DNA from 2 places in the Methylobacterium sp. TK31 genome. Region 1 is predicted to be linked to the other one. Evidence: predicted binding sites of a transcription regulator. Region 1 holds the regulator's gene; the other holds the start of a gene.
The links. The regulator LexA, encoded in region 1, represses DNA repair genes until DNA is damaged. The targets are predictions, from matches to a motif close to TGTTCNNNNTGTGTTCNG.

Region 1 (14,764 bases):
CCGGGCGAATCTGCACTTTTGTGCGCTGCGGCGTCAGGCGATCTGATCGCGCAGGCGGCCGAGACATTCCTCGCGTCCGAGAACGGCCATCACGTCGAAGACCGGCGGCGAGGTTGCGCGCCCGGTAAGCGCCGCCCGCAGAGGCTGCGCGATCTGGCCGAGCTTCAGTCCGTTGGCCTCCGCGAACTGACGGACCGCGCCCTCGGTGGCCGAGGCCGTCCACTCCGGCAGCGCCTCGAGGGCGGGCAGGAGAGCACCGAGGCGGCCGCGGGCCTCGTCGCCGAGCAGCCCCTTCGCCTTCTCGTCGGGTACGAGGGGCCGTGCGGCGGTGAGGTAGTAGGCACTGTCGAGGAGTTCGACGAGGGTCTTGGCGCGTTCCTTGAGGCCGGGCATCGCGGCGGTGAGCGTCTCGCGCAGAGCGGGGCTCATGGGCACGGTGATGCCGCGTGCCGGGCCGAGAGCCGGCAGCACGTCGTCGATCGCCGCCACGAGCTCCGCGTCGGCCGCGCCACGAATGTAGAGGCCATTGAGGTTCTCCAGCTTGGCGAAGTCGAACCGCGCCGGCGAGCGGCCGATCGCCTTCAGGTCGAAGGCGGCGATCATTTCTTCGGTGGAGAACACTTCCTGGTCGCCATGGCTCCAGCCGAGACGCACCAGGTAGTTGCGCAGCGCGCTCGGCAGGTAGCCGAGGTCGCGATAGGCGTCGACGCCGAGCGCACCGTGGCGCTTCGAGAGCTTGGCCCCGTCGGCCCCATGGATCAGCGGGATATGCGCCATGGCGGGCGCCTGCCAGCCGAGGGCATCGTAAATCTGGCGCTGGCGCGCGGCATTGGTCAGGTGGTCGTCGCCGCGGATGACTTGGGTCACCCCCATGTCGTGGTCGTCGACCACCACGGCGAGCATATAGGTCGGGTTGCCGTCCGAGCGCAGCAGCACGAGGTCGTCGAGATCCTTGTTCTGCCAGACGACGCGCCCCTGCACGCCGTCCTCGACCACCGTCTCGCCGTCGGTGGGCGCGCGCAGGCGAATCACCGGCTTGACGCCGGCCGGCGCCTCGGACGGATCACGGTCGCGCCAGCGGCCGTCATAGCGCAGCGGCCGCCCCTCGGCCCGGGCGGCCTCACGCATGGCGGTCAATTCCTCGGGCGTGGCATAGCAGCGATACGCGTTGCCGGAGGCCAGCAGGCTCTCGGCGGCCTCCCGGTGACGGGCGGCCCGGGCGTACTGGTAGATGACGTCGCCGTCCCAATCGAGGCCGAGCCAGCGCATGCCGTCGAGGATCGCGTCGATCGCGCCTTGCGTCGAGCGTTCACGGTCGGTGTCCTCGATGCGTAGCAGCATGCGGCCGCCGAAATGGCGGGCATAGAGCCAATTGAACAGGGCCGTGCGGGCCCCGCCGATATGGAGGTAGCCCGTGGGCGAGGGCGCGAAACGCGTGACGACGGCTGACGACATCAATCTGGACTTGATTTGCTCGTGAAACGGGCGGGAGGCGGATCGACCGGCCCGGAACCGCGCGTGTAGCATGCGCGGGCGCAAGCGTTAAGAAATCGTCCTCTTCCAAAGATCGCAGGGCGGATCGCTGGCTGCGGGGCGGGGGCTTGCGGGCAGCAGCCGAAGGAAGACGCGATGGCGCAGGCGCGCGCGACGGCAGCGATGGGGCGTCTCAACCGCCGCTTCGCCGTGCGTCGGCCGGGCGCCGGTGTCGTCCTCGCCTGGCTACGCGCGGGCTGGACGCACGAGATCGAGCAGCGCCGGCTCTTCGCCTGGCTCGCGGTGGCGTTCGGCTGCGGCATCCTCGTCTTCTTCCTCGCGACACAGGGCACTCCGTCGCTGGTCGCACCGCTCGTCGCCGCGGGGTTGCTGGCCGCGACGACTCCGTTCCTGGCGGATCGCCCTGTCGGACTTGCCCTCGTCCTCGCGGCCATTGGGATGCTCCTCGGGTTCGCGGCGGCGACGGCACGGGTGCAGCGCGTGACCGGTCCGATCCTGGCCCGCACGACGATCGCCTCCTTGGTCGGCACCATCGAAGGCCTGGACGAGCGTGATGAGGGTGCGCGGTTGATCCTTCGGGTGGAGAGCTTCGGCACCCTCGGGGCCGAAGTCCGCCCGGCCCGGGTGCGCGTTTCCTATCGCAAGGCGAACACCCTGAAGCCGGGCGATCGCATCGCCGCGACGGCGCGCCTGCTCCCACCCCCAGAGGCGGCCCGGCCGGGAGGCTACGACTTCGCGCGCGATGCCTTCTTCCGCGAGATCGGCGCTGTCGGCTCCCTCGTCGGCAAGGTCGAGGTACGGCCGGCGGCCGAGACGACCGATCGGCAGATCCGTCTCGCCGCCGCCGTCGATGCCGCACGGAATGCCCTCACACGCCGGATCACCGACGCCAATGGCGGACAGGCCGGGGCGGTCGCGGCGGCGTTGGTGACCGGCAAGCGGGGCCTCATCAACGGGGAGACCAACGACATCCTGCGGGCCGCGGGCATCTATCACGTGGTCTCGATCTCCGGCCTGCACATGGTCCTGGCGGCCGGGGTGGTGTTCTGGCTCGTGCGGGCGCTGCTCGCCGTGGTGCCGTTCGCAGCGCTGCATTGGCCGATCAAGAAGATCGCGTCCGCCGTCGCCATGGTGGGTGTGACCGCCTATTGCGTGTTTTCCGGATGGGACATCGCCGCCGAACGGTCGCTGATCATGACCCTGGTCATGCTCGGCGCGATCCTGGTCGACCGGCCGGCCCTCAGCATGCGCAACCTGGCGATCGCCGCCCTGATCGCGCTGGCCCGCGAACCGGAGGGCCTTCTCGGACCAAGCTTCCAGATGTCGTTCGGAGCGGTCGCCGGCCTGATCGCTTGCGCGCCGTTGATCGCGGGGAGCGCCCTCGGTCGCGATGGCGCAGGCTGGCTGCCGCGCCTGTTCGCCCTCGTCACGACAGCGATCCTCGGGACCCTGGCAACGACGCTCGTGGCCCAGATCGCCACCGCCCCCTTCGCGACCTATCACTTCCAGACGGTGCAGCCCTTCGGACTCGTGGGCAACGCGCTCACCTTGCCGCTCGTCTCCCTGGCCGTGATGCCGTCGGCGGTCCTCGGCATTCTCGCCTATCCGTTCGCGCTGGATCAGCCGGTCTGGTGGGCGATGGGCCTCGCGGTCCGCGGCATGCTGACCATCTCGACTTGGATCGCGGGATTCGGGAACGCGGTTCTGGTGGTGCCGGCCTTCGGCGCCGGTGCCCTCGGGCTACTGGCCTCGGCCCTGATCATCCTGACCCTACCTGCCTCGTCGCTGCGCTGGCTCGGCCTCTGTCCGGCAACAATCGGCATCGTTCTCGCTACGTTTCCGGAGCGAAACGACATCTACATCGATCGCGAAGGGGTGGGCGCAGCCATCCGTGAGCGCAACGGGCAGCTCGCGATCCTCGGCCGCCCGCCACCCTTCGTGCTCGGCCAATGGCTCAAGGCCGACGGGGACGGACGCCGGGCGGAAGAGATCAGTGCCTTCCGGGGCGCGCGGTGCGATGGCCTCGGCTGCACTCTGACCACGCCGGATGGCCGCAGCCTTGCCCTCGTCACCGACAAACGGGCGCTTCCGGAAGATTGCGCACGCACCGAGATCTTGATCACCCGGCAGGCCACGCCGCCCGGTTGCGGCGCCGCCTTGATCCTCGATCGGGACTTCCTGGCGGCCCACGGTGCGACGGCGATCCGCCTCGCCCGCGATGGACCCGTCATCACCACGGTCAAGCGTCCCGGAGACAGAGTGCCGTGGCGGGCGACACCGCCGAGGAAGGAGGCCAACCTCTCGCTCCTTCAGCCGGCCCCTTCACCGAACCAGAAGGCGCCCGAGCGGGAGCTTCCGGATCCCGATCCGCCCGGCGACGAACCGAGCGACGGGACCCTTCAGTAACGACGAACGAGGCTAACCAGACGCCCTTGGATCTGGACCCGGTCCGGCCCGAGCACGCGCGTCTCATAGGCCGGGTTCGCCGCTTCGAGGGCGATGGAGGAGCCGCGTCGGCGCAGGCGCTTCAGGGTCGCCTCCTCATCGTCGATCAGAGCCACGATGATGTCGCCCGTATTGGCCGTGTCCTGCTTGCGGATGACCACGAGATCGCCGTCCAGGATGCCCGCCTCGATCATCGAATCGCCGCGCACCTCCAGGGCGTAGTGCTCGCCACCAGCCAGGAAATCCGGTGACATCGTCACCGAGTGGCTCTGCTCCTGAATGGCGGAGATGGGCGTACCGGCCGCGATCCGGCCCATCACCGGGATGGTCACCGCACGCCCGCTCTCGTCGGTGGCCTGCGTCGTCGGCAAGCGGGAGACCGCGGCACCAGCTGGCAGACCCTTGCCCTTGCCGCCCTCGACCACGCTCGGCGTGAAGCGGCGCACCTCAGGTGCAGGAGCAGCACGCGGGGCGCCGGCGCTCCCACCGAGGCTCTCCGGCATCCGGATGACTTCGATGGCCCGTGCCCGGTTCGGGAGACGGCGCAGGAAGCCGCGCTCTTCCAGCGCCGTAATCAACCGATGGATGCCGGACTTCGACTTGAGATCGAGAGCGTCCTTCATCTCGTCGAAGGAGGGGGGAACGCCGCTCTCGCGCATCCGGAGCTGGATGAACTGGAGCAGGTCCAGCTGCTTACGCGTCAACATGCGGGACACTCTTCGTTGGCGCCGGGGATCGCGGCGAGCGGCATCAGAAACAAAACACGAACATGTTAAACGTTCCGTAAGTGTTCTGCAAGGGTTCCTGCCGAAAGCGCGGATAGCCCGACGACTGTTCCGTCGAGGACAGGTTTCGCGGAGGCCGCCGACCGCCACCTGGAGGGGATCGCTCAGAGTGCATGAGCGCAGTCGAGATCGAATGGAGCTCGGCGCCGTCCATGCGACCCGGACGCGATGCCCGCTACCGCTTCCCGCTCCGTCCCGCCTTCGATGCGGCGTCGGCGCCTGAACCGGTGGGGCCGCGGGGGTCCTGCCAGAAGGTATCGAACAGGCGCTGCATGGCGCGTGCGTTCTCCTGCTGTACCTCGAGGCCGGTCTGGAACATCTGCTGCACCAGGTCGAAGGGGGCATCCGAGGCCGCCTTGTCCGGCACGGCGGGCGCGGGAGCCGTGAGCCGGGGCTGCGCAGGGCGCGACCGCGCCTGAGGAGCGGACGGTGCCGGGCTGGTCGCGTTGCTGCCGGACTTCAGGAAGGCCTCCATCATCTGCGACCAAGCATTGGGCGGGAACCCGAACGGGTTCGCCTCCGCGCGGGGGGCCGGCGCGGGCGATGGAGCCTGATTGATCATCACGTGGACAATCCCGGCCACCACCATGCCGGCCATGGCGGGCAGCATTTGCTTCAGAGCCGGCATCGCCACGCCGCTGACGGTCGCGGCCTGCTGCAGCACCGCCTGGCTGAGATGCGGCGACCCGAACAGCTGCTTGACCAGCATGTCCATCTGCGGTGTCGCGCTCGGTGCCGGGGACGCGGTCGGTCCAATGAGGTTGAACAGGTGGGCAAAGCCTGTCGGATCGTGGGCGACGTTGCGCTGCAACCCCATGGTCAGGGCCGGCAGCAGGGCCTCCATCGCGCGCAGGCTCTGCTCCGGCGAGAGCCCGAATTGCCGTCCCAGTCCCTGCGCGTTGGCGCCCGCCTGCGCCTGGAGGATGTCGAACAGATTGAACATGGCGGCCTCGCGGACGAACAGCGGTTTTCCCGGTTATCGACCCGGGTGTACCGCGCGAAGTCTGTCGCATCCGATGAGCACTGACCAGCCCGGGCGCCTCATGGCTGCCCGATTCCACGCCGAGGCCCGGCGGCATCAACCTGTTTCTTGCCCAGGACACGCCGATGCGCTTCCCCGCGCCCCTGATCGAGGGCCGCCTCGTGCGGCGCTACAAGCGCTTCCTCGCCGATCTGGAGTTGGCCGACGGCACCCTCGTGACGGCTCACTGCCCCAATCCCGGGGCGATGCTGGGTCTCGCCGTACCGGGCGCACGAGCTCTTCTGTCCGAGGCCCGGAGCCCGACGCGCAAGCTCGCCTATTCCTGGGAGCTGGTGGAGGCGAACCTGCCGGGTGGCCGGCAATGGGTGGGCATCAACACGATGCGGCCGAACGCTCTGGTGGCGGAAGCCTTCGCCGACACCACCCTGCCGGCGCTCGCGGGCTATTCGGGTCTCCGCCCGGAAGTCCGCTACGCGCAGGCGAGCCGGGTCGATTTCCTCGCCACGGGCGAGGGGATGCCTCCCTGCCATGTCGAGGTGAAGAACTGCCACCTGATGCGCAGCCCGGGCCTCGCGGAATTTCCGGATTGCGTCGCCGCCCGCAGTACCCGCCACATGGCGGACCTCGCCGCCGTCGTGGGAGCCGGCGGTCGCGCCATGGTCGTCATCGTGGTCCAGATGTGGGCGGAGCGGTTCGACGCGGCGCGGGACCTCGACCCTGCCTTCGACCAAGCGTTCCAGGCCGCCCGGGCTGCCGGTGTCGCAGTGCATGCCTATCGCTGCCGGATCGATCCGAAGGGGATCACCCTCGCGGACGCCATTCCGGTCCTGTAGCACGCCCTCGTCAGGCGGCGCGCTCGAAGATCAAATTCAGGCGCGTCCGGGCGATCCGGCGATAGCCGTGCTGCTCCAGGAGGGCGGGCAGGTCGATCTGCCACTGGTCCGTGCCGTTCTCGACGATCAGCAGCCGCGGATGGAGCGCGGCGGGAGCGGCCCGCAGGAACGGCTCCAGGATCAGGTCCTCGGCCCCCTCGACGTCGAGCTTCATCGCGTCGATGCGCTCGATGCCCTCGCCGCGGGCGAGATCGAACAGGGGCACCGCCGGCACCCGGATCTGCGCCCCTTCGTTCGTCCCGACGATCTTCAGGCTCGATTCACCCCGGTTGCGGGGATCGACGAACAGGGTGAGTTCGCCGGCCTTGTCGGCGACGGCGCAGGCTACCGCCTTGACCGTCCCGAACGGGTTCTGGCCGATGTTGTAGGTAAGGCGGTCGAAGACGTCCGGCTGCGGCTCCACCGCGAGGATGCGCGCGCGCGGCCCCGCGAAGGCCGCGACGAACAGCGCATAGGCGCCGATATTCGCGCCGATATCGAGGAAGGTGCAGCCGGGCTGGAGCTTCGCACGCAGCAATGCACGCTCTTCCGGATCGAAGAACTGCGGGGTGAAGAGCACCTTCTTCTCGCAGTTGTTGTTGTAGGGGTAGAGCCGCATGCGGGCGCCGTAGCGCTCAACGTCGAGGGGCGCCCCCCGCAGAAGGCCGATCGCCACCCGTCGCAGAAACAGGGCGAGGCGCCGACCGGCCCAGCTGGCATAGGAGATCCGCCCGGTCTGGTGGGCGATGCGGGCGACGAGGCCGGTGGGAGCGTAGGTGCCGTAGGGCTGGGTATCTTTCATCGTGCCTGCTGATGCCAGCGCGCGCGCGCGGCGGCAAGCGAAGGCGACACGATCGAAGGGTGGAAGGCGGCTCGCGCGTATGGGAGGCGCTCCGACGCGTCGACCCTCCGACGATCGTCGAAACTGGCTTCGACCGTTTCAGGACAACGTCTCGACAGGCGAGGAGAACAGCTGGACTGAATTTCGGTGCTCAGACCTGTTCCATTGTGGCAACACCACGACGCAAACCCAGCACCTCAGGCCGGAATTGCCTCAAAATTAGGCGCCTGCACAAAGGATAGCTTTGCCGTACGGGAGAACCTTTGAGAACCTCGCCCTAACGCAGATGTCTCCGCAGAGTTCCCATGGCCATGCACCGCTCGCTCCTCGCCCTCTCAGCCGTCCTGCTGTCCTCGGTCTGCGCCTTCGCAGCCGACATGCCGGCGAAGGTGCTGGCCGTTCCCGCCCCGCCCGCGCCGTGCAAGGCCGAGATCACCTTCCCGGCCTACGGCGGCTTTATCAAGCAGAACCCGAACCCGTCCTGCCTGACCCTCGGCGCCTTCGGCGACATCTATGTCGGCGGTGCGGTCACGGGCTACTTCTACGATCAGAGCAATGTGACCTCCATCGCACTGCCAGGCATTGCCGCCGATCGCTTCGCGCGCGCCGACTTCTCGAACCTGATGGGCTTCATCCAGAAGGCCGATGGTCCCTTCCAGTTCTACGCCGCCTTCGGCGCCTACTCGATCCCGGGCCTGGGCGCGCCGATCTTCAGCGCCATCGATCAGACCAACCTGCTGTTTTCGCCGGCTCCGATCGTCTTCGGCAAGTACGTGATCAACGACAACTGGTCGGTCCAGGGCGGCCGCATGCCGACCCTGATCGGCTCGGAACTGCCCTTCACCTTCCAGAACCTCAACATCTCGCGTGGCCTCCTCTTCGCCCAGGAGAACGTCATCAACCACGGCGTGCAGGTCAATTACTCGGACGGCCCATGGGCGGCCTCGTTCGCCGCGACCGATGGCTTTTTCTCGGGTGAGCTCAACTGGGTCACGGGCGCGATCACCTATAAAATCGACTCCGCTAATACGATCGGCATCAACGGCGGCACCCACTTCTCCAGCTACACCAAGTTCGACTTAACGGATCGCAGCCTGCGCAACCAGTTCGCGACCCCCGCGACGCTTCAGAACAGCAGCATCATCAGCGCGAACTACACCTATGCCGACGGTCCCTGGATCCTGACGCCTTACATCCAATACACCAATGTCGAGCGGAACGATTTCATCGGCCTCGCCGGAGCCGAGACCTTCGGTGGCGCGATCCTCGCCAGCTACGCCTTCACCGACAACTTCGCCCTTGCGGGTCGATTCGAATACATCTCGCAGAGTGGCAATAGCCGCACGGGCCTCCCCCTCCAGTCAAACGTCCTCTACGGACCCGGCAGCTCCGCCCTGTCGTTCACGGTCACTCCGACCTTCACCTTTGACCGCTTCTTCGTCCGCGGCGAGTTCTCGACCGTGCAGCTCTACGACATCACCGTCGACCGCGCGCTCAACGTCGGCACCGGCTTCGGCCGCAACGGCGTGAAGACCTCGCAGGAGCGCTACATGCTCGAGACCGGCATCACTTTCTGATCCGATCTGACGGTCCGGTTCGGTGAAACGCGGCGGCAGGGCAACCTGCCGCCGCTTTCTTTTGTGGTCTCGTGCCGGCGCAGGGCTTCCGTCCGGGTAACTGGCGGTCCAAGGAGGCGATCACCATGCCCCGAGCGATAAGGCCCGAGCCCATGCAGAGCTTCGATTCAGACGGTGTCACCCTCGCCTATGTCGACGTCCCAGCCGTCGGCGGATCGGGCGATCCGATCCTGCTGATCCACGGCTTCGCCTCGAATCACGCGGTGAACTGGGTCAACACCCTCTGGGTCCGCACCCTCACCCAGGCCGGCTACCGCACGATCGCGTTCGACAACCGGGGCCACGGCGAGAGTCAGAAGCTCTACGATCCGGAGGCCTACGGCGCCGATCTCATGGCCCAGGATGCGCGTCGCCTGCTCGACCATCTCGGCATCCGCCGAGCCGACGTCATGGGCTACTCGATGGGCGCGCGCATCGCCGCGTTTCTCGCCCTCGACGCTCCGGAGCGGGTGCGCTCCCTGCTGCTCGGCGGCCTCGGCCTGCACCTCGTGGAGGGCAAGGGCCTGCCGGACGGCATCGCCGAGGCCCTGGAGGCGGAACCCGGCGCGCGCGCACCGAACCCGACGGCCGCCGCGTTCCGTACCTTCGCCGAGCAGACGAAGAGCGATCTGCGAGCCCTGGCCGCCTGCATGCGCGGCTCGCGCCAAGCCCTGTCGCGCGCGGAGGTCGCGGAGATCCAGGTCCCGACCCTGGTGACGACCGGCACCCTCGACACGGTATCGGGCTCCGGCCCGGCGCTGGCGGCGCTGTTCCCGAACGCTGCCGCCCTCGAACTGCAGAACCGCGATCACAGTACCGCCGTCGGCGACCGCGGCCACCGCACGGGCGTGCTCGAGTTCCTGGCCAAGCGACCCTGACGGGACGCTCGGCGCCTCAGCTCTTCAGGCGGTAGCCGGTTCGGAAGATCCAGGTCACGCCAGCGAGGCACAGGACCAGGAACACCAGCGCCATGGCGAAGCTGATGCCGACGCCGACATCCGAGGTGCCGAAGAAGGCCCAGCGGAAGCCGCTGATCAGGTAGACCACCGGGTTGGCGAGGCTCACCGCTCGCCAGAACGGCGGCAGCATCTCGATGGCGTAGAAGCTGCCGCCGAGGAAAGTCAGCGGCGTGACGATGAGGAGCGGCACCAATTGCAGCTTCTCGAAGCCGTCCGCCCACAGGCCGATCAGGAAGCCGAACAGGCTGAAGGTCACCGCTGTCAGGAGCAGGAACAGCACCATCACGAAGGGGTGCTCAATGCGCAGGGGCACGAACAGAGCGGCGGTCGCCAGGATGATGAGCCCGATGAGGATCGATTTGGAGGCCGCCGCGCCGACATAGCCGAGCACGATCTCGAGGGGCGAGACCGGGGCCGAGAGGATCTCGTAGATCGTTCCGGCGAAGCGCGGAAAGTAGATGCCGAACGAGGCGTTGGCGATGCTCTGCGTCAGCAGCGAGAGCATCATCAGGCCGGGCACGATGAAGGCGCCGTATGCCACACCGTCCACCGAGGCGACGCGCGAGCCGATGGCGGCGCCGAAGACCACGAAGTACAGCGAGGTGGCGATGACCGGGGCGACAATGCTCTGCAGCGCCGTGCGCCAGAAGCGCGCCATCTCGAAGCCGTAGATGGCGCGGACCGCGTACCAGTTCATGCGCGTTCCTTCACGAGGTCGACGAAGATTTCCTCCAGCGAGGACTGGCTGGTCTGGAGGTCGCGGAAACGGATGCCGGCGGCGGCGAGGTCCGCCAGGAGCGCCGTGATGCCGGTCCGCTCGCCCTTGGTGTCGTAGGTGTAGACGAGATCCTGGCCGTCCGGCTTCAGGGTCAGGTCGTGCCGTGCCAGAGTCGGGGGGAGGGCGGTGAGCGGCTCCTGCAGATTCAAGGTCATCTGCTTCTTGCCGAGCTTGCGCATCAGTTCTGCCTTCTCCTCCACCAGGATGATCTCGCCCTTGCGGATCACCCCGATGCGATCGGCCATCTCCTCGGCTTCATCGATGTAGTGGGTTGTCAGGATGATGGTGACGCCCTTGTCGCGCAGGGAGCGCACGAGGCGCCACATATCCCGGCGCAGTTCGACGTCGACACCGGCGGTGGGCTCGTCGAGGAATAGGATCCGCGGCTCGTGGCTCAGCGCCTTCGCGATGAGAACGCGGCGTTTCATGCCGCCCGACAGCGTCATGATTCGCGCATCGCGCTTCTCCCAGAGCGAGAGATCGCGCAGCACGCGCTCGATATGTACAGGATCCGGACGAAGGCCGTAGAGACCGCGGCTGAAGCTCGTCGTCGCCCAAACCGTCTCGAAGGCGTCGGTGGTGAGTTCCTGCGGCACGAGGCCGATCAGTCGGCGGGCCTGGCGATAGTTCCGGGCGATGTCGTGCCCGCCGGCGAGAATGCGACCGCCGCTCGCCGTGACGATGCCGCACAGGATGCTGATCAGCGTCGTCTTGCCGGCTCCGTTCGGACCGAGCAGGGCGAAGATCTCCCCCTCGGCGATGTCGAGGCTGATGCCGTCGAGGGCTTTGAGGCCAGAGGCGTAGACCTTTGACAGGTTCTGGATCGAGATGATCGGCTGCATCGGAACTCCGCTGCGGCATGGCGCCGGCGCGATCGGGGCGGCCTTCTAGCACACGGCCGTCGCGGGTCGGTCTTGAAAACGCGAAAGCCGCCTCGCGGCGGCTTTCCCTGGTGTCGCAGAGGGAAGGATCAGGCCCGCAGGCGGGTCCTGACCTCGCCGAGGCTTTGGCGAACCAGGCCTTCCGCCGTTTCACCCTGCATGCGCTCGCGCAAAATGACCTCAGAGACCTTCACCGCGGCGTCGGCGGCGGCTGCGCGGACCTGAGCGGTCGCCTGGACCTCGGCCTGGGAGATCTTGGTCTCGGCCGATTTGGTACGGCGCGCGATGAAGTCGTTCAGGCGGGCATGGCCCTCGTCGGCGATGCGCTGGGCCTCTTCGCGGGCGGAGGCCACGATGGCCTCGGCCTCACGCTCGGCCTCGGTGCGGCGCTTCTTGTAATCGGCGAGGACGCCGGCGGCCTCCTCACGCAGGCGACGCGCCTCGTCGAGTTCGTGGCGGACGCGCTTGGCGCGCCCGTCGAGGGCCTTGGTGATCTGGTTGAAGCCGCCGACCTTCCAGACCACGGCCATGAACAGGACGAAGGCGACTGCGACCCAGAATTCGGCTTCCAACAACATGCTCGTCGTCCCAACTCGATGGTGTCCGGCGGTCCGGCGGGGTCTTCGACCCTCGGGTCCTGTCGGTCAGATGTGGTTTGGCGTCCCGCCTCAGTGCGGGAAGGCGACGCTGTCGAGGGCCTTGGTCAGGGCGGCCTCGTCCGGGCTGCGCCCGGTCAGGCGCTCGACGATGGCCGAAGCGGTCTCACCGGCGATGCCGCGGACATTGCCCATGGCCTCGGCGGTGCGGGTCCGCAGGGTCGCCTCGGAGGCGGCGATGCGGGCGTTCAGCTCCGACTCGAGGGCCTTGCGCTTGGTCTCGGCTTCCTGGGTCAGGGCCGTGCGGGTCTCGAGAGCGATGGCCTGGGCCTTGGCCTGCGCGTCGCTGAGGGATTTCTCGTAGGCCGCCCCGGCGGCATCCGCCTCAGCCTTCAGGCGCTGTGCCTCGTCGAGATCGCTCGACAGGCGCACGGCGCGGTCGTGCAGGATGGCTTGGATCCGCGGCAGCGCGATCTTGTCCATCAGGTAGTAGAGCAGCCCGAAGGCGAGGGCGAGCCAGATCAGCTGGGATGCGAAGGTGTGGCTCTCGAAGGGCGGGAAGCCGCCGCCGTGCTCGGCGGCCGGCGTCGCGGCGAAGCCTTCATGCGTTGCGGTCGAATGGGCCGGCTGAGCCATGACGTCCTTCGCGTAAATTCAGGGAGTGGGGACCGGACGCCTCTGCCATCCCTGGGGGAGGCGGCGTCCGGTCCGGTATCGGTTCGAGATCCGAGACGACGAGCGTGTCTTAGACGGCGAACAGGAGCAGCAGCGCGACGAGCAGCGAGAAGATGCCGAGCGCTTCCGTGAGGGCGAAGCCGAGGAGCAGGTTGCCGCGCTGGCCGTCGGCGGCCGACGGGTTGCGGAGCGCGCCGGCGTAGAACTGGCCGAAGAGGTTGCCGAGGCCGATGGCGGCGCCCGCCATGCCGAGACAGGCGAGGCCGGCACCGATGTACTTGGCAGCTAAGGGATCCATCAAATTGCTCCTGGTGTCCGTGTCGTCGTTGCGTGGAGAGAAATCCGGCCTGCGACCGCGGACCGGGGACGGAAGGGGTTGTCCCGGCCGATGGCCGGGAGGACCCGGCTCAGTGGCCGGGATGCAGGGCGTCGCTGAGATAGATCGAGGCGAGCGTCGCGAAGACGTAGGCCTGCAGACCGGCGACGAGGAATTCGAGGGCCGTGACGGCGACGCTGAGGGCCAGCGGCAGCGGTGAGATGGCGCCCCAGGCACCGGCGGCGAGCAGGGCTGGGACGAAGCCCGCGAAGATCTTCAGCGCGATATGGCCGGCGAGCACGTTGGCGAAAAGACGTACGGCGAGGCTGATCGGGCGCGAGATGAAGGACACGATCTCGATAGCGACGATCATCGGCATGAGCCAGCCGGGCACGCCCGATGGAACGAACACCTTCAGGAACTTCGTGCCATGGGCCATGAAGCCGTACACGATGACGGTGCCGATCACGAGCAGCGCCAGCGCGAAGGTGACGATGATGTGGCTGGTCACCGCGAAGGCGTAGGGGATCATGCCGAGCATGTTCAGGACGAGCACGAACATGAAGAGCGAGAAGATCAGCGGCATGAACCGCTCGGAACCATGACCGGCGGACTGGCGCAGGGTCGAGCCGATGAACTCGTAGAACACTTCGGCCATCGACTGCATGCGGCCCGGCACCACCGAGCGGCGGGCGGTGGCAACCACGGTGATCAGCGCGATGATCCCGACGGCGGCGAACATGTAGAGCGCGGACTGGGTGAACGCGATCTCCTGATTGCCGATATGACCGAAGGAGACCAGCGGCTTGAGCTCGAACTGGTGGATCGGATCCATCTTTACGGCCATTGCCGCTCCCGCCCTTCTAACTCTCGGCAGATCTGAAGACCCGCCACCACCGGTGCCGCACGAGCGGCATGATTCGAATTCGGTCCGCCGCATATGCGGCGATCCTCGAGGACCGCTAGCGGTCCTGATCCTTCGTCGGCGTCCTGGGAAGAGCACCCGAGACGCGCATGACGTTGTAGACGCCGGTGGCGAACCCCAACATCAGCAGGACGATCAGCCCCCAGGGTTTCGTCCCGAGGTAACGATCGAACATCCAACCGAGAATGCCCCCGGCGAGGACGCCCGCGATGAACTCGGTCGAGAGCCGCATCGCCTGGCCGAGAGGAGAAGGCCCGGCCTCAGGGCCGGGACGCGTCGAATGATCGGGAGTGGCGCTCGGCCGCTTCCGCTCAATCTGCGTCTCAAGACGTTTGAGCCTCTGAGAGAGGTCCGCGTCCAGTGCTTTCTTCCGCCCGTCCCCGCCTTCGTCCCCTGTTTCGTTGCCGCTCACGGCGAGAACTCACATTGGCGAGAGCGGAGGGAACCGGCGGAACGCCTCCTTCAAGCGGGGCGCACCATAGTTTCGCCTACCTTGGGTGTCAAGGCGCCCCCAACCTCACGTAAGATCCTGTCGTACCACGAGAAATCGGCGTTTTGCCGATCTTCCCCCAGGTGTTCGTCCAAAGGGCCGCCGAGGG
Region 2 (14,764 bases), 1.1 Mb from region 1:
CCACCACCGGGATCGGCATCATCCGGCTCTTGATCAGGTGGATCACGGTGCGCAGGCCCGAGGTCTCGCGCAGGTCGGTCTGGGAAACGTCGCCGTTGATGATCACCTGGCAATCGTCGCCGATGCGGGTGAGGAACATCTTGATCTCGGCGGTGGTGGTGTTCTGCGCCTCGTCGAGGATCACGAGGCAGTTCTTGAAGGTGCGCCCGCGCATCACCTCAAAGGGCACGACCTCGATGTCGCCGGTCTTCACCGCGATCTCGAAGGCGGCCTCGCCCATGCGCTCCTTCATGGTCTCGGTCAGCGGCGCGACCCAGGGGGCGATCTTCTCTTCGAGCGTTCCGGGGAAGAAGCCGAGGGAGCGGCCCGAGGGCACGTTCGGCCGGGTGATGATCACCTTGGCGATGCGGCGCTGGCGGAGCTGGTCGGCGGCGCGGGTGCCCGCGATGAAGGTCTTGCCGGTGCCGGCCGGGCCGAGCACGATGACCTGCTTGTGAAGGGCGAGGGCGTCGAGATATTGCGCCTGCCGGTCGGTGAGGGGTTGGATCGGACTTAAGTTACGTTCTTCGTCGAAGCGGGTTTTGTGCAGCCGGACCGGACGGTCCTCAACGAGTTCAAGTCGTGCGCGGCGTCTCTTCATCGATCAACACTCCAACCGGACTTGCCAACCTGGATTTAATCTGAGCCTGACTTGCTGAACTGGCTTCGCATCATTCCTTGACCGTTCCCGTTTCGGCGATCCTTTCCACCTCGCCCGCTTCACAGCCAATCCGGAGACCGCCCTCAAGTTCCGGGCGGGTCCATCAAGCCTGTGGATTTCCGATGCGGCCCCGATGACCGCAGGACTTCGCGTTGCACGCACCATGCCGCGCCGGGCGCGACAGGGGCGTGACAACAACTATTCTTGCGAATGATGTACAAAGTCTGCGCTGATGCTGCACTGCGGGAGCAAATCGGCCGCAGCGGCCGATTGCCTGGTCCTGTGTCCGAAAAGACGCAGTCCGCATCGGCACGACGCCCTCCGCAGCCCCCGGCGTCCCGCGATCAGGCCGCCTGGATGAAGCTGTCGAGGACCATCTTCCGGCCGGCCTTGTCGAAATCAACGGTCAGCTTGTTGCCGTCCACACCCGCGACGGTGCCGGGGCCGAACTTGGTGTGGAACACCCGCATGTCGACGCTGAAGGCCGAAGGCGCGCCGGTGGACTTGGCGATGAGCTCGCCCTCGATCTGGCGCGGGCCGCCGCGGCCGGCCGCCGGGCGGTTGCCCACCCCGTAGCCGTTGGCGTTGCCCGATTGCGCCGTATTGGCCTGGGCCCGCTGCCAGCCGGGGGTGCCGTAGGACGAGCCGAAGGGCGTCGGGTTGCGGTCGAAGCGCGAGGCTCCGGCCGAGAAGTGGGCGGGCGCGTCGATCACGTCGACGCTGTCCTCGGGCAACTCGTCGATGAAGCGGCTCGGCACCGTGGAGGACCACAGGCCGTGGATGCGCCGGTTGACGGCGAAGGACAGCTTGGCGCGCTTGCGGGCGCGGGTCAGTCCCACATGGGCGAGGCGACGCTCCTCCTCCAGCCCGGCGCGGCCGCTCTCGTCCAGGGCCCGCTGGTTGGGGAACAGGCCGTCCTCCCAGCCGGGCAGGAACACGGTGTCGAATTCCAGGCCCTTGGCGGCGTGGAGGGTCATCAGCGAGACCCGGTCGGCGCCCTCCTGCTCGCTGGCCTCCATGACGAGGGAGACGTGCTCGAGGAAGGCGGCGAGATCCGGGAATTCCTCCATGGAGCGCACGAACTCCTTGAGGTTCTCCAGGCGCCCGGCGGCGTCGGCCGACTTCTCCTTCTGCCACATCTCGGTGTAGCCGGATTCCTCCAGGATGGTCTGCGCCACCTCGGAATGGGGCTGCGTGCCGACGAGGCGCGACCACCGCGAAAAGCTCTCGACCAGGGCCCGGACGCCGGAGCGGGCGCGGGGCTTCAGCTCGTCGGTCTCGACGACCAGGCGGGCGGCCTGGAGCAGGGGCACCCGCTCGGCCCGGGCATAGGCGTGCAGCGCCTGCAGGGTGGCGTCGCCCAGACCCCGCTTCGGCGTGTTGAAGATGCGCTCGAAGGCGAGGTCGTCGGAGGGATTGGCGGTGACGCGCAGATAGGCGAGCGCGTCGCGGATCTCCGCCCGCTCGTAGAAGCGCGGGCCGCCGATGACCCGGTAGGGCAGGCCGAGCTGGACGAAGCGGTCCTCGATCTCGCGCATCTGCGCCGAGATCCGCACCAGCACGGCGATCTCGGAGAGCGGGTGCTGCTTGGCCTGCAGGCTCTCGATCGCCTCGGCGACCTGGCGCGCCTCCTCCTCCGAATCCCAGGCGCCCGACACGGTCACCTTCTCACCGGCCACGTCTTCGGTGCGCAGGGTCTTGCCCAGGCGGCCCTCGTTCTTGGCGATGAGGCCGGAGGCGGCGGCGAGGATATGGCCGGTGGAGCGGTAGTTGCGCTCCAGGCGGACCACCACGGCACCGGGGAAATCGTGCTCGAAGCGCAGGATGTTGTCGACCTCGGCACCGCGCCAGCCATAGATCGACTGGTCGTCGTCGCCCACGCAGGCGACGTTGCGGTGGCCCTGCGCCAGCAGGCGCAGCCAGAGGTACTGGGCGACGTTGGTGTCCTGGTACTCGTCCACGAGGATGTAGCGGAAGCGCTGCTGGTAATTCTCCAGCACGTCCGGGTTCTCGCGCCAGAGCTTGAGGCAGAGTAGCAGCAGGTCGCCGAAATCGGCGGCGTTCAGCGTCAGGAGCCGGGCCTGGTAGGCGGCGTAGAGCGCGCCGCCCTTGCCGAAGGCGAAGGCCTGGGCTTCCCCCGGCGGCACCTGCTCGGGCGTCAAGCCGCGGTTCTTCCAGCCGTCGATGGCCGAGGACAGGGCCCGGGCCGGCCAGCGCTTCTCGTCGATGTTCTGGTCGACGATGACCTGCTTCATCAGCCGCAGCTGGTCGTCCATGCCCAGGATCGTGAAATCGGAGCGCAGGCCCACCAGCTCGGCATGCCGGCGCAGGATCTTGGTGCCGATGGAATGGAAGGTGCCGAGCCAGGGCATGCCCTCGCCGGCCGGCCCGATGAGCCCGCCGATGCGGTGCTTCATCTCGCGGGCGGCCTTGTTGGTGAAGGTCACCGAGAGGATGTCGAACGGCCGCGCCTTGCCGGTGGCGATGAGGTGGGCGATTCGCGTCGTCAGCACCCGGGTCTTGCCGGTGCCGGCCCCGGCCAGGACGAGCACCGGCCCGTCCGTCGCCTCGACGGCGCGGCGCTGCTCGTCGTTCAGCCCTTCCAGGTAGGGACTGCCCTGCGGCCGCAGGGAGGCCATGGCACGGGCGGCGATGGAGGTCGGGGCGGCGTCGGAGGCGGTGGGGCCGGCCGCGTCGAAGCGTTGAGTCATCGCGCATCCCTGGACCAAAACGCGAACGGCGTCGAGAGTCGCGCGCGTTCGGGTAACCACCCGGCATCCACCACGGGTCCCGCCGTCCTAGACGTGCGGTGGCGCGAGGACCTGCCCGACCGCGTGGATTTCGCCGAGTGGATCGCCACGGGCCTGATCACGGGGAGCGCCGAAGGGTCGGGCGCCTGCGCAGTGCCGACCTCCCGTCGCCCAATCACGTCGTGCGGGCGCTGCGCGGGCCGTTTCCGCTTCCACGCCCACACGGGCCGGGCGCCGCCTCCGAAGAGCGATGCGGCAGTCTCACGCAGAGTTGCGGGAAACCACCTGCGGGAACCCGCCTTCCCGCGGACGAGTCGTCTCACCAGATCAAGACATCACGGTCCACCGGACAAGGACGACGCCATGCGCAGCTCTGCAGCCCTCCTCCTCGCCGGCCTCGCGGTTCTCGCCGCCGGTCCGGCTCTCGCCCAGGTCTCCTCCCGCGGCGTCGACAGCCTCAACGACACGAACGAGCGCCTCTCCACCCGCAGCGAACTGCGCGGCATCGAGCAGCGCCAGCAGTTCGACACCAACCAGACGCGGATGCAGATCCAGCGCAGCGACCTGTTCCGGCCGAGTGCGCCCGCCGCCCCGATCGTGGTTCCGGGCCGCCGCTGAGGCCGAACGGCCGGGCCGGGCGCGCCGCGCAGGCCCTGGCGCGCACCGGCATTCCCTGTGCTATGTCCGCCGGCGGGCGGGTCCCGGCCCGGGTGACGAGGCGGAACAGAGACGGTGCGTGACATCCTGACCGCGCTGGCGGGCGCCGTCATCCTGCTCCTCGTCGCGGCCCTCGCCGTTCCGCCCTTCGTGGCCTGGGAGAGCTATCGGGGCACGCTCGACCGCACGATCGCGCGCTCCCTCGGGATCGCGGCGCAGACCGAGGGACGCATCGGCCTCCGGCTCCTGCCCTCGCCGCGCCTCAAGCTCGACCGCCTGCGCCTGGGCCCGGGCACCGGCGCTGCGCCGGGGGCCGCCCTCGACCAGCCCCAGCTCGACCTGCAGTGGATCAAGGCCGAGATCGCCCTGGCGCCGCTCCTGAAGGGCGAGATCCGCTTCACCGAGACGCGGGTCGGCCGGGCCGAGGTCAAGCTTCCCGTCACCGACGGCGAGGCGATCCTGCTGCCTGCGCGCGGCCTCTCGGCCGCCCTGCGGCGCGACCTCGCCATCGAGGACCTGTCGATCCGGCAGTTCGTGCTGACGACCCAGGTGCCGGCGACGGGTCGGACCGAGCAGTTCTACGCCGAGGCCCTGCAGATCTCGGCGCCCGCCCTCGCCGGCCCCTGGCGGGCCGAGGGGACGAGCCGGGGCGTGCCCTTCCGCGTCTCCACGGGCGAGATCGGCTCCGACGGCGTCGGCGTGAAGATCGCCGGCGGCGGCGACACGCAGCCCCGGTTCGAGGCCGACGCCCGCATCGGCCTCGCCCCCGCGGGCACCGGCACGGGCGGGCGGCGCCTGGCGGCGGCGGTGGCCGAGGGCAGCGCCCGGATCGTCGTCGGGCCGCCGGTCCAGGCAGCGGGCGCCTATCTCCCCTTCTCTCTCGCCGGCAAGTTCAAGGGCCGGGGCCTGACGGCGCGGTTCACCGACGTCGCCCTGGAGATCGATCCCGGCGGGCAGGCCCTGCGCCTCGGCGGCACGGGCCAGATCGACCTCAAACAATGGCGCGGCGCCCTCGCCCTCACCGCCCGGCGCCTCGACCTCGACGCCTTCCTGACCTCGGCGGCCGGGCAGGCGCTGATCGCCCGCGGCGTGCCGGCCACCGGCGGTCGCAACGGGCTCGGGCTGCCGATCATGGTCGACCTCGACCTCACGGTGGACAGCCTGATCCTCGGCCTCGACGAGTGGACGGGCGTCGGCGCCAGCGGCACCCTCGACCGCACGGGCGGCGTGGTCCTGCGCCGTCTCGACGCGACCGCCCCGGGCGCCGCGGCCGTCGGCGCCAGCGGCGAGATCGACATCGAGGCGGGCGCGCGCTTCACCGGACACCTGTCCCTGGACACGCCGGCCTCCGACGGGTTCGGCCGCTACCTGCGCCGCCTCGGGCTCGAGGGACCGGCCGTGGCGGTGATGGACGGGCGCCCGGTGCAGCTGACCACCGACCTGTCGGTGGCGGCCGGCACGGTGTCCCTACGCAACCTGCGCCTCGGCCTCGGCGAGGCCCGCATCACCGGCAACGCCCGCTACACGGCGCCGGAGGGCACGGAGCGGGGACGCTTCGACGCGCAGCTCGCCGCACAGGGCCTCGACATCGCCGCCCTGCCGGTGCTGAGCGGCACCCTCGCCGATCTGCGGGGCCACGATGTCGGGATCACCCTCCAGGCCCGGGACGTGCGCTACGGCCCCGCCGGTACCCAGCCGGGCAACGGCACGATCGCCGCGAGCATTCAGTCGGACGGACCGAGCCTCGTGGTCGACAGCCTCGCCATCACCGATCTCGCCGGAGCCAATGCCAGGCTCTCGGGCCGGATCAACCCGGACGGCACGGGGCGGATCGCCGGCCAGGTCTCGGCGGCGGTGGCCGCCCCCCTGTTCGCCCTGCTCGACCGGGTCTGGGTGGCGGAGGCCCGCGGGGTCCCGGCCTTCCTGCGGGCCGGCGCCCTCGACCTCGCCGTCAGCCTGGAGCGGGATGCGGGCGCCGCCGACACGCTGCGGGTCGGCGCCAGGGGCAATGCCGCCGGCGGCACCCTCGATCTCGACCTTCTGAGCCGGGCGGGCCGCATCGACACGCTCGACCTGACCATCGCGACGGCGAACGCGGCACCCTGGTTCGGACGCACGGACATCCCGGCCCTGCGCCGGCCCGGCCGCCTGCGCATCACGGGGGCTCCCGCCCCGGCCGACGGTCCCGGACAGGGCCCCGGCCTCGCCCTGCGCCTGAGCGGGACGATCGCCGACATCTCCGTCGCCACGGTGCAGCCGGTCGTCCTCGACGCCGCCGACCCCCTGCCCCGGGCGGGCGAGCTGCAGGTCGGCCTGCCCGACCTGGCGCCGCTCCTCGTTCTGGCCGGCAGCGCCACGGCGATCCCCGGCCCCCTGCCGGCCGAACTCGGCCTGCGTCTGTCGCGCACCGGAGCCGAGGCGCGCCTCGGCCTCGTCGGCCGAATCTCCGGCCAGCCCGTTTCGGCGGACCTGACCGCCGGACCCGATGGCGCGATCGGCGGCAGCGCGACCCTGACCCGGCTGTCCCTGCCGCTGCTCGCCGGCGCCACGATCCTGCCGGCCGAGGCCCCGCGCGGACCCGGACAGAGCCCCGCGAGCGCCCGTTTCGCGCCGGTTCCGACGGGGCGTCCGCCGGTCTCCCTCAGCCTCCGGGTCGACAGTCTCGACCTCGGACGCGGACTCACCGCCACCGGCGCGACCCTCGGTGTCGCCCTCGACGGCGAGACCCTGACCCTGCGTGACCTCGACGCGACCCTCGCTGGCGGACGTGTCGCGGGACGCGCGACCTCGACACGTCAGGGCGGCGCCGCCGCGCTCTCCGGCGAGGGCCAGATCACCGACGCGGAGATCCCCGGTCTGGTCGGGGCCGGACCGGTCGAGGGCCGGGTCACGGCCCAGCTGCGCTTCGGCAGCTCGGGCGAGAGCCTCACCGGACTGATGAACAACCTCGGCGGCAGCGGCACGCTCACGCTCGCAGGCCTCAGCCTGCCCGGCGCCGATCCCTCCGGCCTCGACCGGGCGCTCGGACGGGCTCTGGCGGAAGACGATCCCCTGCGCGAAGGCCGGCTGCAGGCCCTCGTCGTCGAGGAGCTCGGCGCAGGACCGCTGACCGTGGCGGGGCCGGTCACGACCCCCGCCAGCCTCGTCGGCGGCAGCCTGCGCGCCGGTCCGCTGACGCTCGCCCTCGGCGCCGCGCGCTGGAGCGGCACCCTCGGCATCGACCTGCGAGACGCGCGACTCGATGCGCGCGGGACGCTCGTCGCCGGCCAGGCGCCCAAGGGCTGGAGCGGGGCGAACCCGTCGATCCAGCTCGGCTTCGCCGGTCCGATCCGCAACCCCGAGCGCAGCGTCGATGCCGGACCGGTGACCAACGGGCTCGCCGCCCTGGTGCTTCAGCGCGAACTGGAGAAGATCGAGCTGTTCGAGGCCGATCAGAGCGAACGCCTGCGCCGCCGCGCCCGCATCGAGATGGACAAGGCCCGCGCGCTCGCCATCAAGGCTGCGGCAGACAAGCTGGCGGCCGAGGAAGCGGCGCGCCAGGCACGCCTGCGGGCGCAGCAGGCGGCCGACGAGGCCGCCCGTGGGGCGCAGGCGCGCGAAACCGAGGCTGCGCGTCGCCAGCCGCCTCCGGAGGCCAATCCTCCGCAGCCCGAAGCGGCGCCACAGCCTTGATGCGGCTCCTCAGGCCTTGCCGACGGCCAGCAGGGCGAAGGCCTGGATCAGACCGACCTCCTCCAGGCGGTCGAAGCGACCGGCGGCGCCGCCGTGGCCGGCCTCCATGTTGATGCGCAGGAGGATCGGACCGCCCCCCGTCATGGTCGCTCGCAGGCGCGCGACCCACTTCGCGGGCTCCCAATAGGTGACGCGGGGGTCGGTCAGGCCGCCGAGCGCCAGGATCGCCGGATAGGCCTTGGCCGCCACGTTGTCGTAGGGGGAGTAGGCCAGGATGGTCTCGAAGGCCGTGAGGCTCTCGCCCGGGTTCCCCCATTCCGGCCATTCCGGCGGCGTCAGAGGCAGTTCGCCGTCGAGCATGGTGTTCAGCACGTCGACGAAGGGTACGTCGGCGACGATGCCCGCGAACAGTTCCGGCGCGAGGTTGGCTACCGCCCCCATCAGCATCCCGCCAGCGGAGCCGCCATGGGCCACGATCCGGCCCTGTGCCGTATAGTTCGCATCGATCAGCGCCCGGGCGCAGGCGACGAAATCCGAGAAGGTGTTGGGCTTCTTCTCGCGCTTGCCGTCGAGATACCAGCGCCAGCCCTTCTCGGTCCCGCCGCGGACATGCGCGATGGCGTAGACGAAGCCGCGATCGACCAGCGAGAGAAGGTTGGTGCGGAAGGCCGCCGGCATCAGCGTGCCGTAGGAGCCGTAGCCGTAGAGCAGCAGCGGCGCCGATCCGTCGAGGGCGCAGTCACGCCGGTGCAGCAGCGAGATCGGCACGGTCTCGCCGTCCGGCGCCGTGGCGAACAGGCGCCGGGTGACGTAATCCTCCGGGTTGTGTCCGCTGGGAACGGTCTGGCGCTTGCGCAGCTGCCGGGCCCGGGTGACGCAGTCGTAATCGTAGGTCTCCGCGGGCGTGGTCATCGACGAGTAGGTGAAGCGGATCACCGCCGTCTCGAATTCATGTCCGGGCTGCAGGCCGAGGGAATAGGCCTCCTCGGCGAAGGCGACCACGTGCTCGTTGCCCTTGGTGTCGCGCACGACGAGACGCGGGCGGGCGTTCTCGATCTCCAGACGCACGAGGTGATCGGCGATCACGTGCTGGTGGCGGATCATCACACCGGGGCGGTAGGCGATCACGTCGGTCCAGTTCTCGCGGCCGGGCGCCTCAACCCGGGCGGTGACGATCTTGAAGTCCTCGGCGCCGTCGGCATTGGTCAGGATGAAGAGGTGGTTGGCCCAGTTTTCGACCGAGTAGATCAGCAGCGGCTCACGCGGCTGCACCACGGTCAGGGCGCCCTCCCCCGTCCGACGGTCGAGGAGATGAACCTCGGACGTCTCATGATCGCTGGCGGTGACCATCAGGTAATCGCCCGATTGGGTCTCCTCGATATGGACGAAGAAACCGGAATCGGCCTCTTCATAGACGAGGGTGTCGGCATCCTGGGCGGTGCCGAGGCGATGGCGCATCACCCGCGCGGGGCGGTGGTTGTCGTCGACCGCGACGTAGAAGAACGCGCGACCGTCGGCGGTCCAGACCACCTCTCCGGTCGTCGCCTCGACGCAGTCCGGCATATCCGTGCCGCTCTCGAGATCTCGGATTCGGATGCCGTGCAGTTCCGACCCCTTGGTATCGGCACCCCAGGCGAGCAGCCGGTGATCGTCGGAATGGACCGCCGCCGCGATTTCGAAGAAAGCGAGGCCCTCGCCCTCGCGGTCGCCGTCGATGAGGATGACCTCTCCCTCCTCGGGGCCGCCATCGGCTGCGGTTTCGGCTCCCTGCCCGGGGATCACCACGACGGTGCGGGGCCGCCGGCAGACGAGCGGATGCTGTCCGCCCTCGCGATGCCGGGTGTAGTAGGCGAAGGGCCCGTCCGGCTCGGGCACGCTGCTGTCGTCCTCGCGGATGCGGGCACGCATCTCGGCGACGAGGGTCTTGCGCAGCGTCGCCGTGCTCGCCAGTGCGGCTTCCGAATAGGCGTTCTCGCTTGCCAGGTGCTCCCGGATATCTTCGGGGAGGGTATCCGGGTGCTTGAGGACGTCCCGCCAATTGTCGGCTTTGAGCCAAGCATAGTCGTCGCGGATCACCCGGCCATGGACTTCGTAGGTGTGCGGACGCACTTCCGCGACGGGAGCGGTGGCTGAAACCGAGATGGTGGTTGACTGGGAGGCCATCGCAAAAAATCCTGGCGCGGAGTCGAGACACGGGGCGCTGTCGCTCCATGTTGCCGTGCCATGTGGCGCGGACGCTATCGGCAAGCAAGCGCTCGAAGATCGAAGGAGCGACCTGACCTATGCCACCGGCTTCTGCGGCAATCTGTCTGGGAGATCAACGACGATGCGTGCCCAGCCGTCCGGACGGGAAATTCCGTGAAGTCGGCATGGTTGAAATATTATTCTCACCGGTTGCTTGATATTGTCGAAGTGCGCACGCACGTCTTGCGACGTTGCGCAGAATAGAATACGAAGACATCATAGCAGGCGAAGTTGCTGAGCATTCTATAGCGCACGTGGATCAAACGGTGACGCTGCGGAATCGATCCGCGGAACAAGCCAGCACCGACACCAAGGCGGTCGGACTGCCTGGGTACCCTATCAGTGCATCGCGTCAGGAGAGTTCTTCCGATTATGAACGATATCGAAAACTCCGCGGATTTTGTTGAGCTGACTGTCGACATCGTATCGGCTTATGTGAGCAACAACCCGGTGCCTCCCGGCGAATTGGCCCAGTTGATCACGCGCATCCACGGGGCTCTGACGCAGATCGCCAGCGGACAAGTCGAATCCAAGGCGTCTGCCGCGCCGCTTCAGCCCGCGATTTCCGTCAAGAAGTCGGTGACGGCCGATCACATCGTCTGCCTGGAAGACGGGCGGACCTTCAAATCGTTGAAGCGTCACCTGCGCGCCAAGTACGACATGAGCCCCGAGCAGTACCGTGCCAAGTGGGGCCTGCCGCCGGACTACCCCATGGTCGCCCCGAACTACGCCAAGGCACGCTCCGACCTCGCGAAGGCGATCGGTCTCGGACAGACCCGCAACGGGAACTACGACGAGGCGGCCTGATCCGGCACTGCTCCGGAGATCCTGCTTTCTCCGGAGCCACGCTCTGCGTGCGAAGACGCCACGGTCGCACCATGGCCGACGTCTCTAGCACGCGACCCGCGGTCAGCGAAAAAGCCGTCAAGACTTGAACTAGGATATTTTTCCCGTACTGTCCGAGCAACGGTGGCCGCCGCCCTTGTCCTGAGTACTGGAACAAATCATGAACATTGATCGGACTTTTCCATCGATCGGCGCTACTGGCCCGGTCCGGGTGCCTCGCACCGGCGCCGCACAGGCCCGGGTCCCGCGCCTCGGCACCGGCACGATGAATCCCGAATCTCGGCGGATGCTCAATGCCCTGGCGCAGGAGGGCGCCTACGCCCTCCCCGATCCCACCGAGAGCGAGGGCTGGATCGTTCGCGAGGGCGGTACCGGCATTTCCCTCGGGGGCGGCCGCTTCGGGCAAGGTGCGGGCGCCGAGCTTCTGGCGCAGGATCTGGCGGAGCGCGGTTCGGGACGCAGGGCCCGATTGACGATCAGCCCGGCGGGGCGGGCCAGGATCCGACGGGAGCTCGCCGGCGCGCAGACACCCTACCTCGCGCAGCATCTCGATCTCGTCGGCACCGCGGGCGAGCCGGACCGACCGGCCCGCGACGCCTCCGAGAGTCCTCTGGCCTGGATGGCACGGCGTCGGGGTCGCGACGGCACGCCCCTCATTGATACGGCCTGCTTCGAAGCGGGCGAGCGCTTGCGCCGCGATCTCACCGGAGCGGCGCTCCTGCCGCGGATGGGCCAGGATTGGAGCGGTGTGAAGGTCGATGGATCGGGGCCGCGCGATCCGGCCGCCGGCTCCGACGCGATGCTGGCTGCGCGCCAGCGGGTCCGTTCGGCCCTCGATGCCGTCGGCAACGACCTGTCGGGCCTGCTGATCGACCTGTGCGGCTTCCTCAAGGGCCTCGAGCGGATCGAGGCGGAGCGGCGCTGGCCGGCGCGCTCGGCCAAGGTGGTGGCCCGCATCGCCCTGGCGAGGCTGGCCGAACATTACGGGCTGGAACGCGAAGCGGTCGGACCGGACCGGAGCCGTCCGCGCCTGTGGCGGGCGGCATCCAACCCGGCGGCGCAGCGGAGCTGACGCTGGCCGTTCAGGCGGCTGTCAGGCGGATCGCATCCCGGTGGATGCGCTCCGCCATGGCACGGACGCCGTTGGAGCGCTTCGAGGTGAGGTGGGCCCCGAGACCGATCTCCTTGAAAGTCTGGAAGACGTCGACCTTGGCGATGTCCTCCGGCGCCTTGCCCTCGTGGAGGGCCATGACGAGGGCGATCAGCCCCTTGGTGATCACCGAGTCGCTGGTTCCGCGCAGATGGAGACGGGGCGGCGTCTCGGAGCGGTCGACGTGGGATTCGACCCAGACCTGGCTCTCGCAGCCGTGGACCCGATTCTCCTCGGTCAACAATTCTTCCGGAAACGGCGGCAGGGCGCGCCCGAGTTCGATCAGGTACTCGTAGCGGTCCGGCCCCTCGTCGAGGATGCTGAAATTGTCGATGATCGTCTCGATGTCTGGCAGCATGGTCGGGGGAACGGCTCCTGTGCGGCGGCACCCCTGCGCATATAGTCCATGCCTGCGCCAATGCGATCCTCAGACCGACTGCGCCAGCACCTCGGGCAGTTGCAGTTCCAGGGGCTCGGCGGGGGTGCCGATCCCCCTCACGGCGATCTCGGCCTGAGAAGCGTAGGCGGCGATCAGGCGGGGGCCGAGATTGGGAACTTCGAGCTTGCCGGGGGCGGCGCCCTCGCCCGCTCCGGAAACGATGCTGAGGCGCACGGGACCGCCGGCCGCCGCATCGATCTGGATCGCGATGGTGCAGGCGACCGTCTCGGCGGTGGTGTCGAGGCATTCCGAGACCACCTCGGCGACGATCATCCCGAGGGCATTGGCGGTGCGCGGCTCGACCAGGCTGGTGCCGTGACCGCCGACGGTGACCCCGATGCGCCCGGCCCGGCGCAGCTGACCGAGACCCGAGGCGAGCCGGTGCAGATAGTCGCGCAGGTCGATGGACGCGATGTGGGGTGCTTCGTGCAGGTGCTGCTGCACCAACGCGATGGCGCGCACCCGCTGGCCCAGCGCCTCGAAGCTGCCCCGGCAGGGGGGCGGCGCGGCGCGGCCGTAGAGCCCGATCAGGCTGACCATGACCTGGAGGTTGTTGCGCACCCGATGATAGACCTCGGCGAGCAGCGCCTCCTTCTCGACCAGGGCGCGCTCGGAATGCTCCTCGGCATGCTTGCGGTCCGTGATGTCGAAGCAGGTGCCGAGGAATCCGACGAAATCGCCGTTCTCGCGCAAGGGCTTGGCGGTATCGAGGAGCCAGCGGTAGGCCCCGTCGTGGCGCCGCAGCCGGAACTCGGACGTGAACGGCTCCTGCGCGGCGAAGGCCTTGGCCACGATGGCGGCATGGCGTTCCAGGTCGTCGGGATGCAGGCCCCGGCGCCAGCCGTGACCAAGCTCCTCCTCGACCGAACGGCCCGTGAAGGCGAGCCAGGATTCGTTGTGGTGAACGGCAGCGCCCTGGGGATCGGCCCGCCACATCATCAAGGGCACGAAATCCGCAAAACGCCGGAACTCGCCGCAACCCATAACACTCACCGATGCCGCCTCGGTCGACGGTGTGTCCGCGGCCATGATTTTTCGATCCACCCGTTCCAAGCACCGGCCCCGCCACAGCCAGCGCCGGTCAACGTGCCGGGCATGGGCCCGTTCCGATCCTACGTTGTGATGAGGGCCTTATCCTCAGGTGTCTGGGATGTGGCGGGACGGCACGACCGTCAGAGCATGCTCGGCAGGATCCGGTCGGGTGGGCGATGCCCGTCCATGAAGGTCTTGATGTTGATGATCACCTTCTCGCCCATGTCGACGCGGCTCTCGTGGGTGGCCGAGCCCATGTGCGGCAGGAGCACGACCTTGCCGGCGCGGGCGAGCTTGACGAGGCGGGGGCTCACCGCGGGCTCCTGCTCGAACACGTCGAGGCCGGCCCCGGAGATGTCGCCGGCCTCCAGCAGGCGGGCCAGCGCAGTCTCGTCGATGACCTCGCCGCGGGCAGTGTTCACCACCACGGCCTCGGGCTTCAGGAGCTTGAGGCGGCGGGCGGAGAGCAGGTGGTAGGTGGCCGGGGTATGCGGGCAGTTCACGGAGACGATGTCGACGCGGGCCAGCATCTGGTCGAGGGATTCCCAGTAGGTCGCGTCGAGGTCGCGCTCGATCTGGGCGGGAACGCGCCGGCGGTTGTGATAATGGATCTGCAGGCCGAAGGCCTTGGCCCGGCGGGCCAGGGCCTGGCCGATCCGGCCCATGCCGACGATGCCGAGGCGCTTGCCGGTGATCCGGCGGCCGAGCATCCAGGTCGGAGACCAGCCGGTGGTCCAGGCGTCGTCCGGGATGATCCGGGCGCCCTCGGTGACCCGGCGGGCGACGGCGAGGATCAGCGCCATGGTCATGTCGGCGGTGTCCTCGGTGAGGACGCCGGGGGTGTTGGTGACGGTGATGCCGCGCTCCAGGGCCGCGGCCACGTCGATGTGATCGACGCCGTTGCCGAAATTGGCGATCAGCCGCAGGTTCGGGCCGGCCTGGGCGAGGAGGCCCGAATCGATCTCGTCGGTCACGGTCGGGACCAGCACGTCGGCCTCGCGCAGGGCCGCCATCAGGGCCTCGGGCGCCATCGGGGCATCGTCGGTGTTGAGCCGGATCTCGAAGAGCTCGCGCATCCGCGTCTCGACGACCTCGGGCAGACGCCGCGTGACGACCACCAGCGGCTTGCGCTTCAACGACGACATGCACCCTCCCCGCGAACGGCGTCGACCGGCCCGCATCCGACCCGGCCGGTCTCCGGCGCGATCTCCGATGCGGGGGCGGCGCCGCAGGCTTACCGTGCGTTAACCACGCACCGGTCAAGACATTCGAGA

Region 2: ACXJY8_RS16190 (ATP-dependent helicase) is a predicted target of LexA. The motif match lies at 3,422-3,439, and genes of this name have one in related genera.

What each region holds. Positions count from the first base shown of each region.
Region 1 covers NZ_CM143964.1:2,437,974-2,452,737, reverse strand. Annotated here, with positions in the region: gene gltX (glutamate--tRNA ligase) at 34-1,455, opposite strand; gene ACXJY8_RS11260 (ComEC/Rec2 family competence protein) at 1,630-3,900, shown strand; gene lexA (transcriptional repressor LexA) at 3,894-4,646, opposite strand; gene ACXJY8_RS11250 (DUF937 domain-containing protein) at 4,900-5,667, opposite strand; gene sfsA (DNA/RNA nuclease SfsA) at 5,832-6,539, shown strand; gene ACXJY8_RS11240 (FkbM family methyltransferase) at 6,550-7,380, opposite strand; gene ACXJY8_RS11235 (outer membrane beta-barrel protein) at 7,725-8,996, shown strand; gene ACXJY8_RS11230 (alpha/beta fold hydrolase) at 9,149-9,913, shown strand; gene ACXJY8_RS11225 (ABC transporter permease) at 9,930-10,691, opposite strand; gene ACXJY8_RS11220 (ABC transporter ATP-binding protein) at 10,688-11,614, opposite strand; gene ACXJY8_RS11215 (F0F1 ATP synthase subunit B family protein) at 11,743-12,228, opposite strand; gene ACXJY8_RS11210 (F0F1 ATP synthase subunit B family protein) at 12,322-12,885, opposite strand; gene ACXJY8_RS11205 (F0F1 ATP synthase subunit C) at 12,995-13,222, opposite strand; gene ACXJY8_RS11200 (F0F1 ATP synthase subunit A) at 13,332-14,087, opposite strand; gene ACXJY8_RS11195 (AtpZ/AtpI family protein) at 14,203-14,577, opposite strand.
Region 2 covers NZ_CM143964.1:3,499,825-3,514,588, forward strand. Annotated here, with positions in the region: gene ACXJY8_RS16185 (PhoH family protein) at 1-640, opposite strand, end outside; gene ACXJY8_RS16190 (ATP-dependent helicase) at 1,045-3,411, opposite strand; gene ACXJY8_RS16195 (hypothetical protein) at 3,814-4,068, shown strand; gene ACXJY8_RS16200 (AsmA family protein) at 4,183-7,779, shown strand; gene ACXJY8_RS16205 (S9 family peptidase) at 7,789-9,942, opposite strand; gene ACXJY8_RS16210 (Ros/MucR family transcriptional regulator) at 10,396-10,830, shown strand; gene ACXJY8_RS16215 (DUF6456 domain-containing protein) at 11,135-11,941, shown strand; gene ACXJY8_RS16220 (SufE family protein) at 11,952-12,377, opposite strand; gene ACXJY8_RS16225 (sensor histidine kinase) at 12,447-13,487, opposite strand; gene ACXJY8_RS16230 (2-hydroxyacid dehydrogenase) at 13,631-14,635, opposite strand.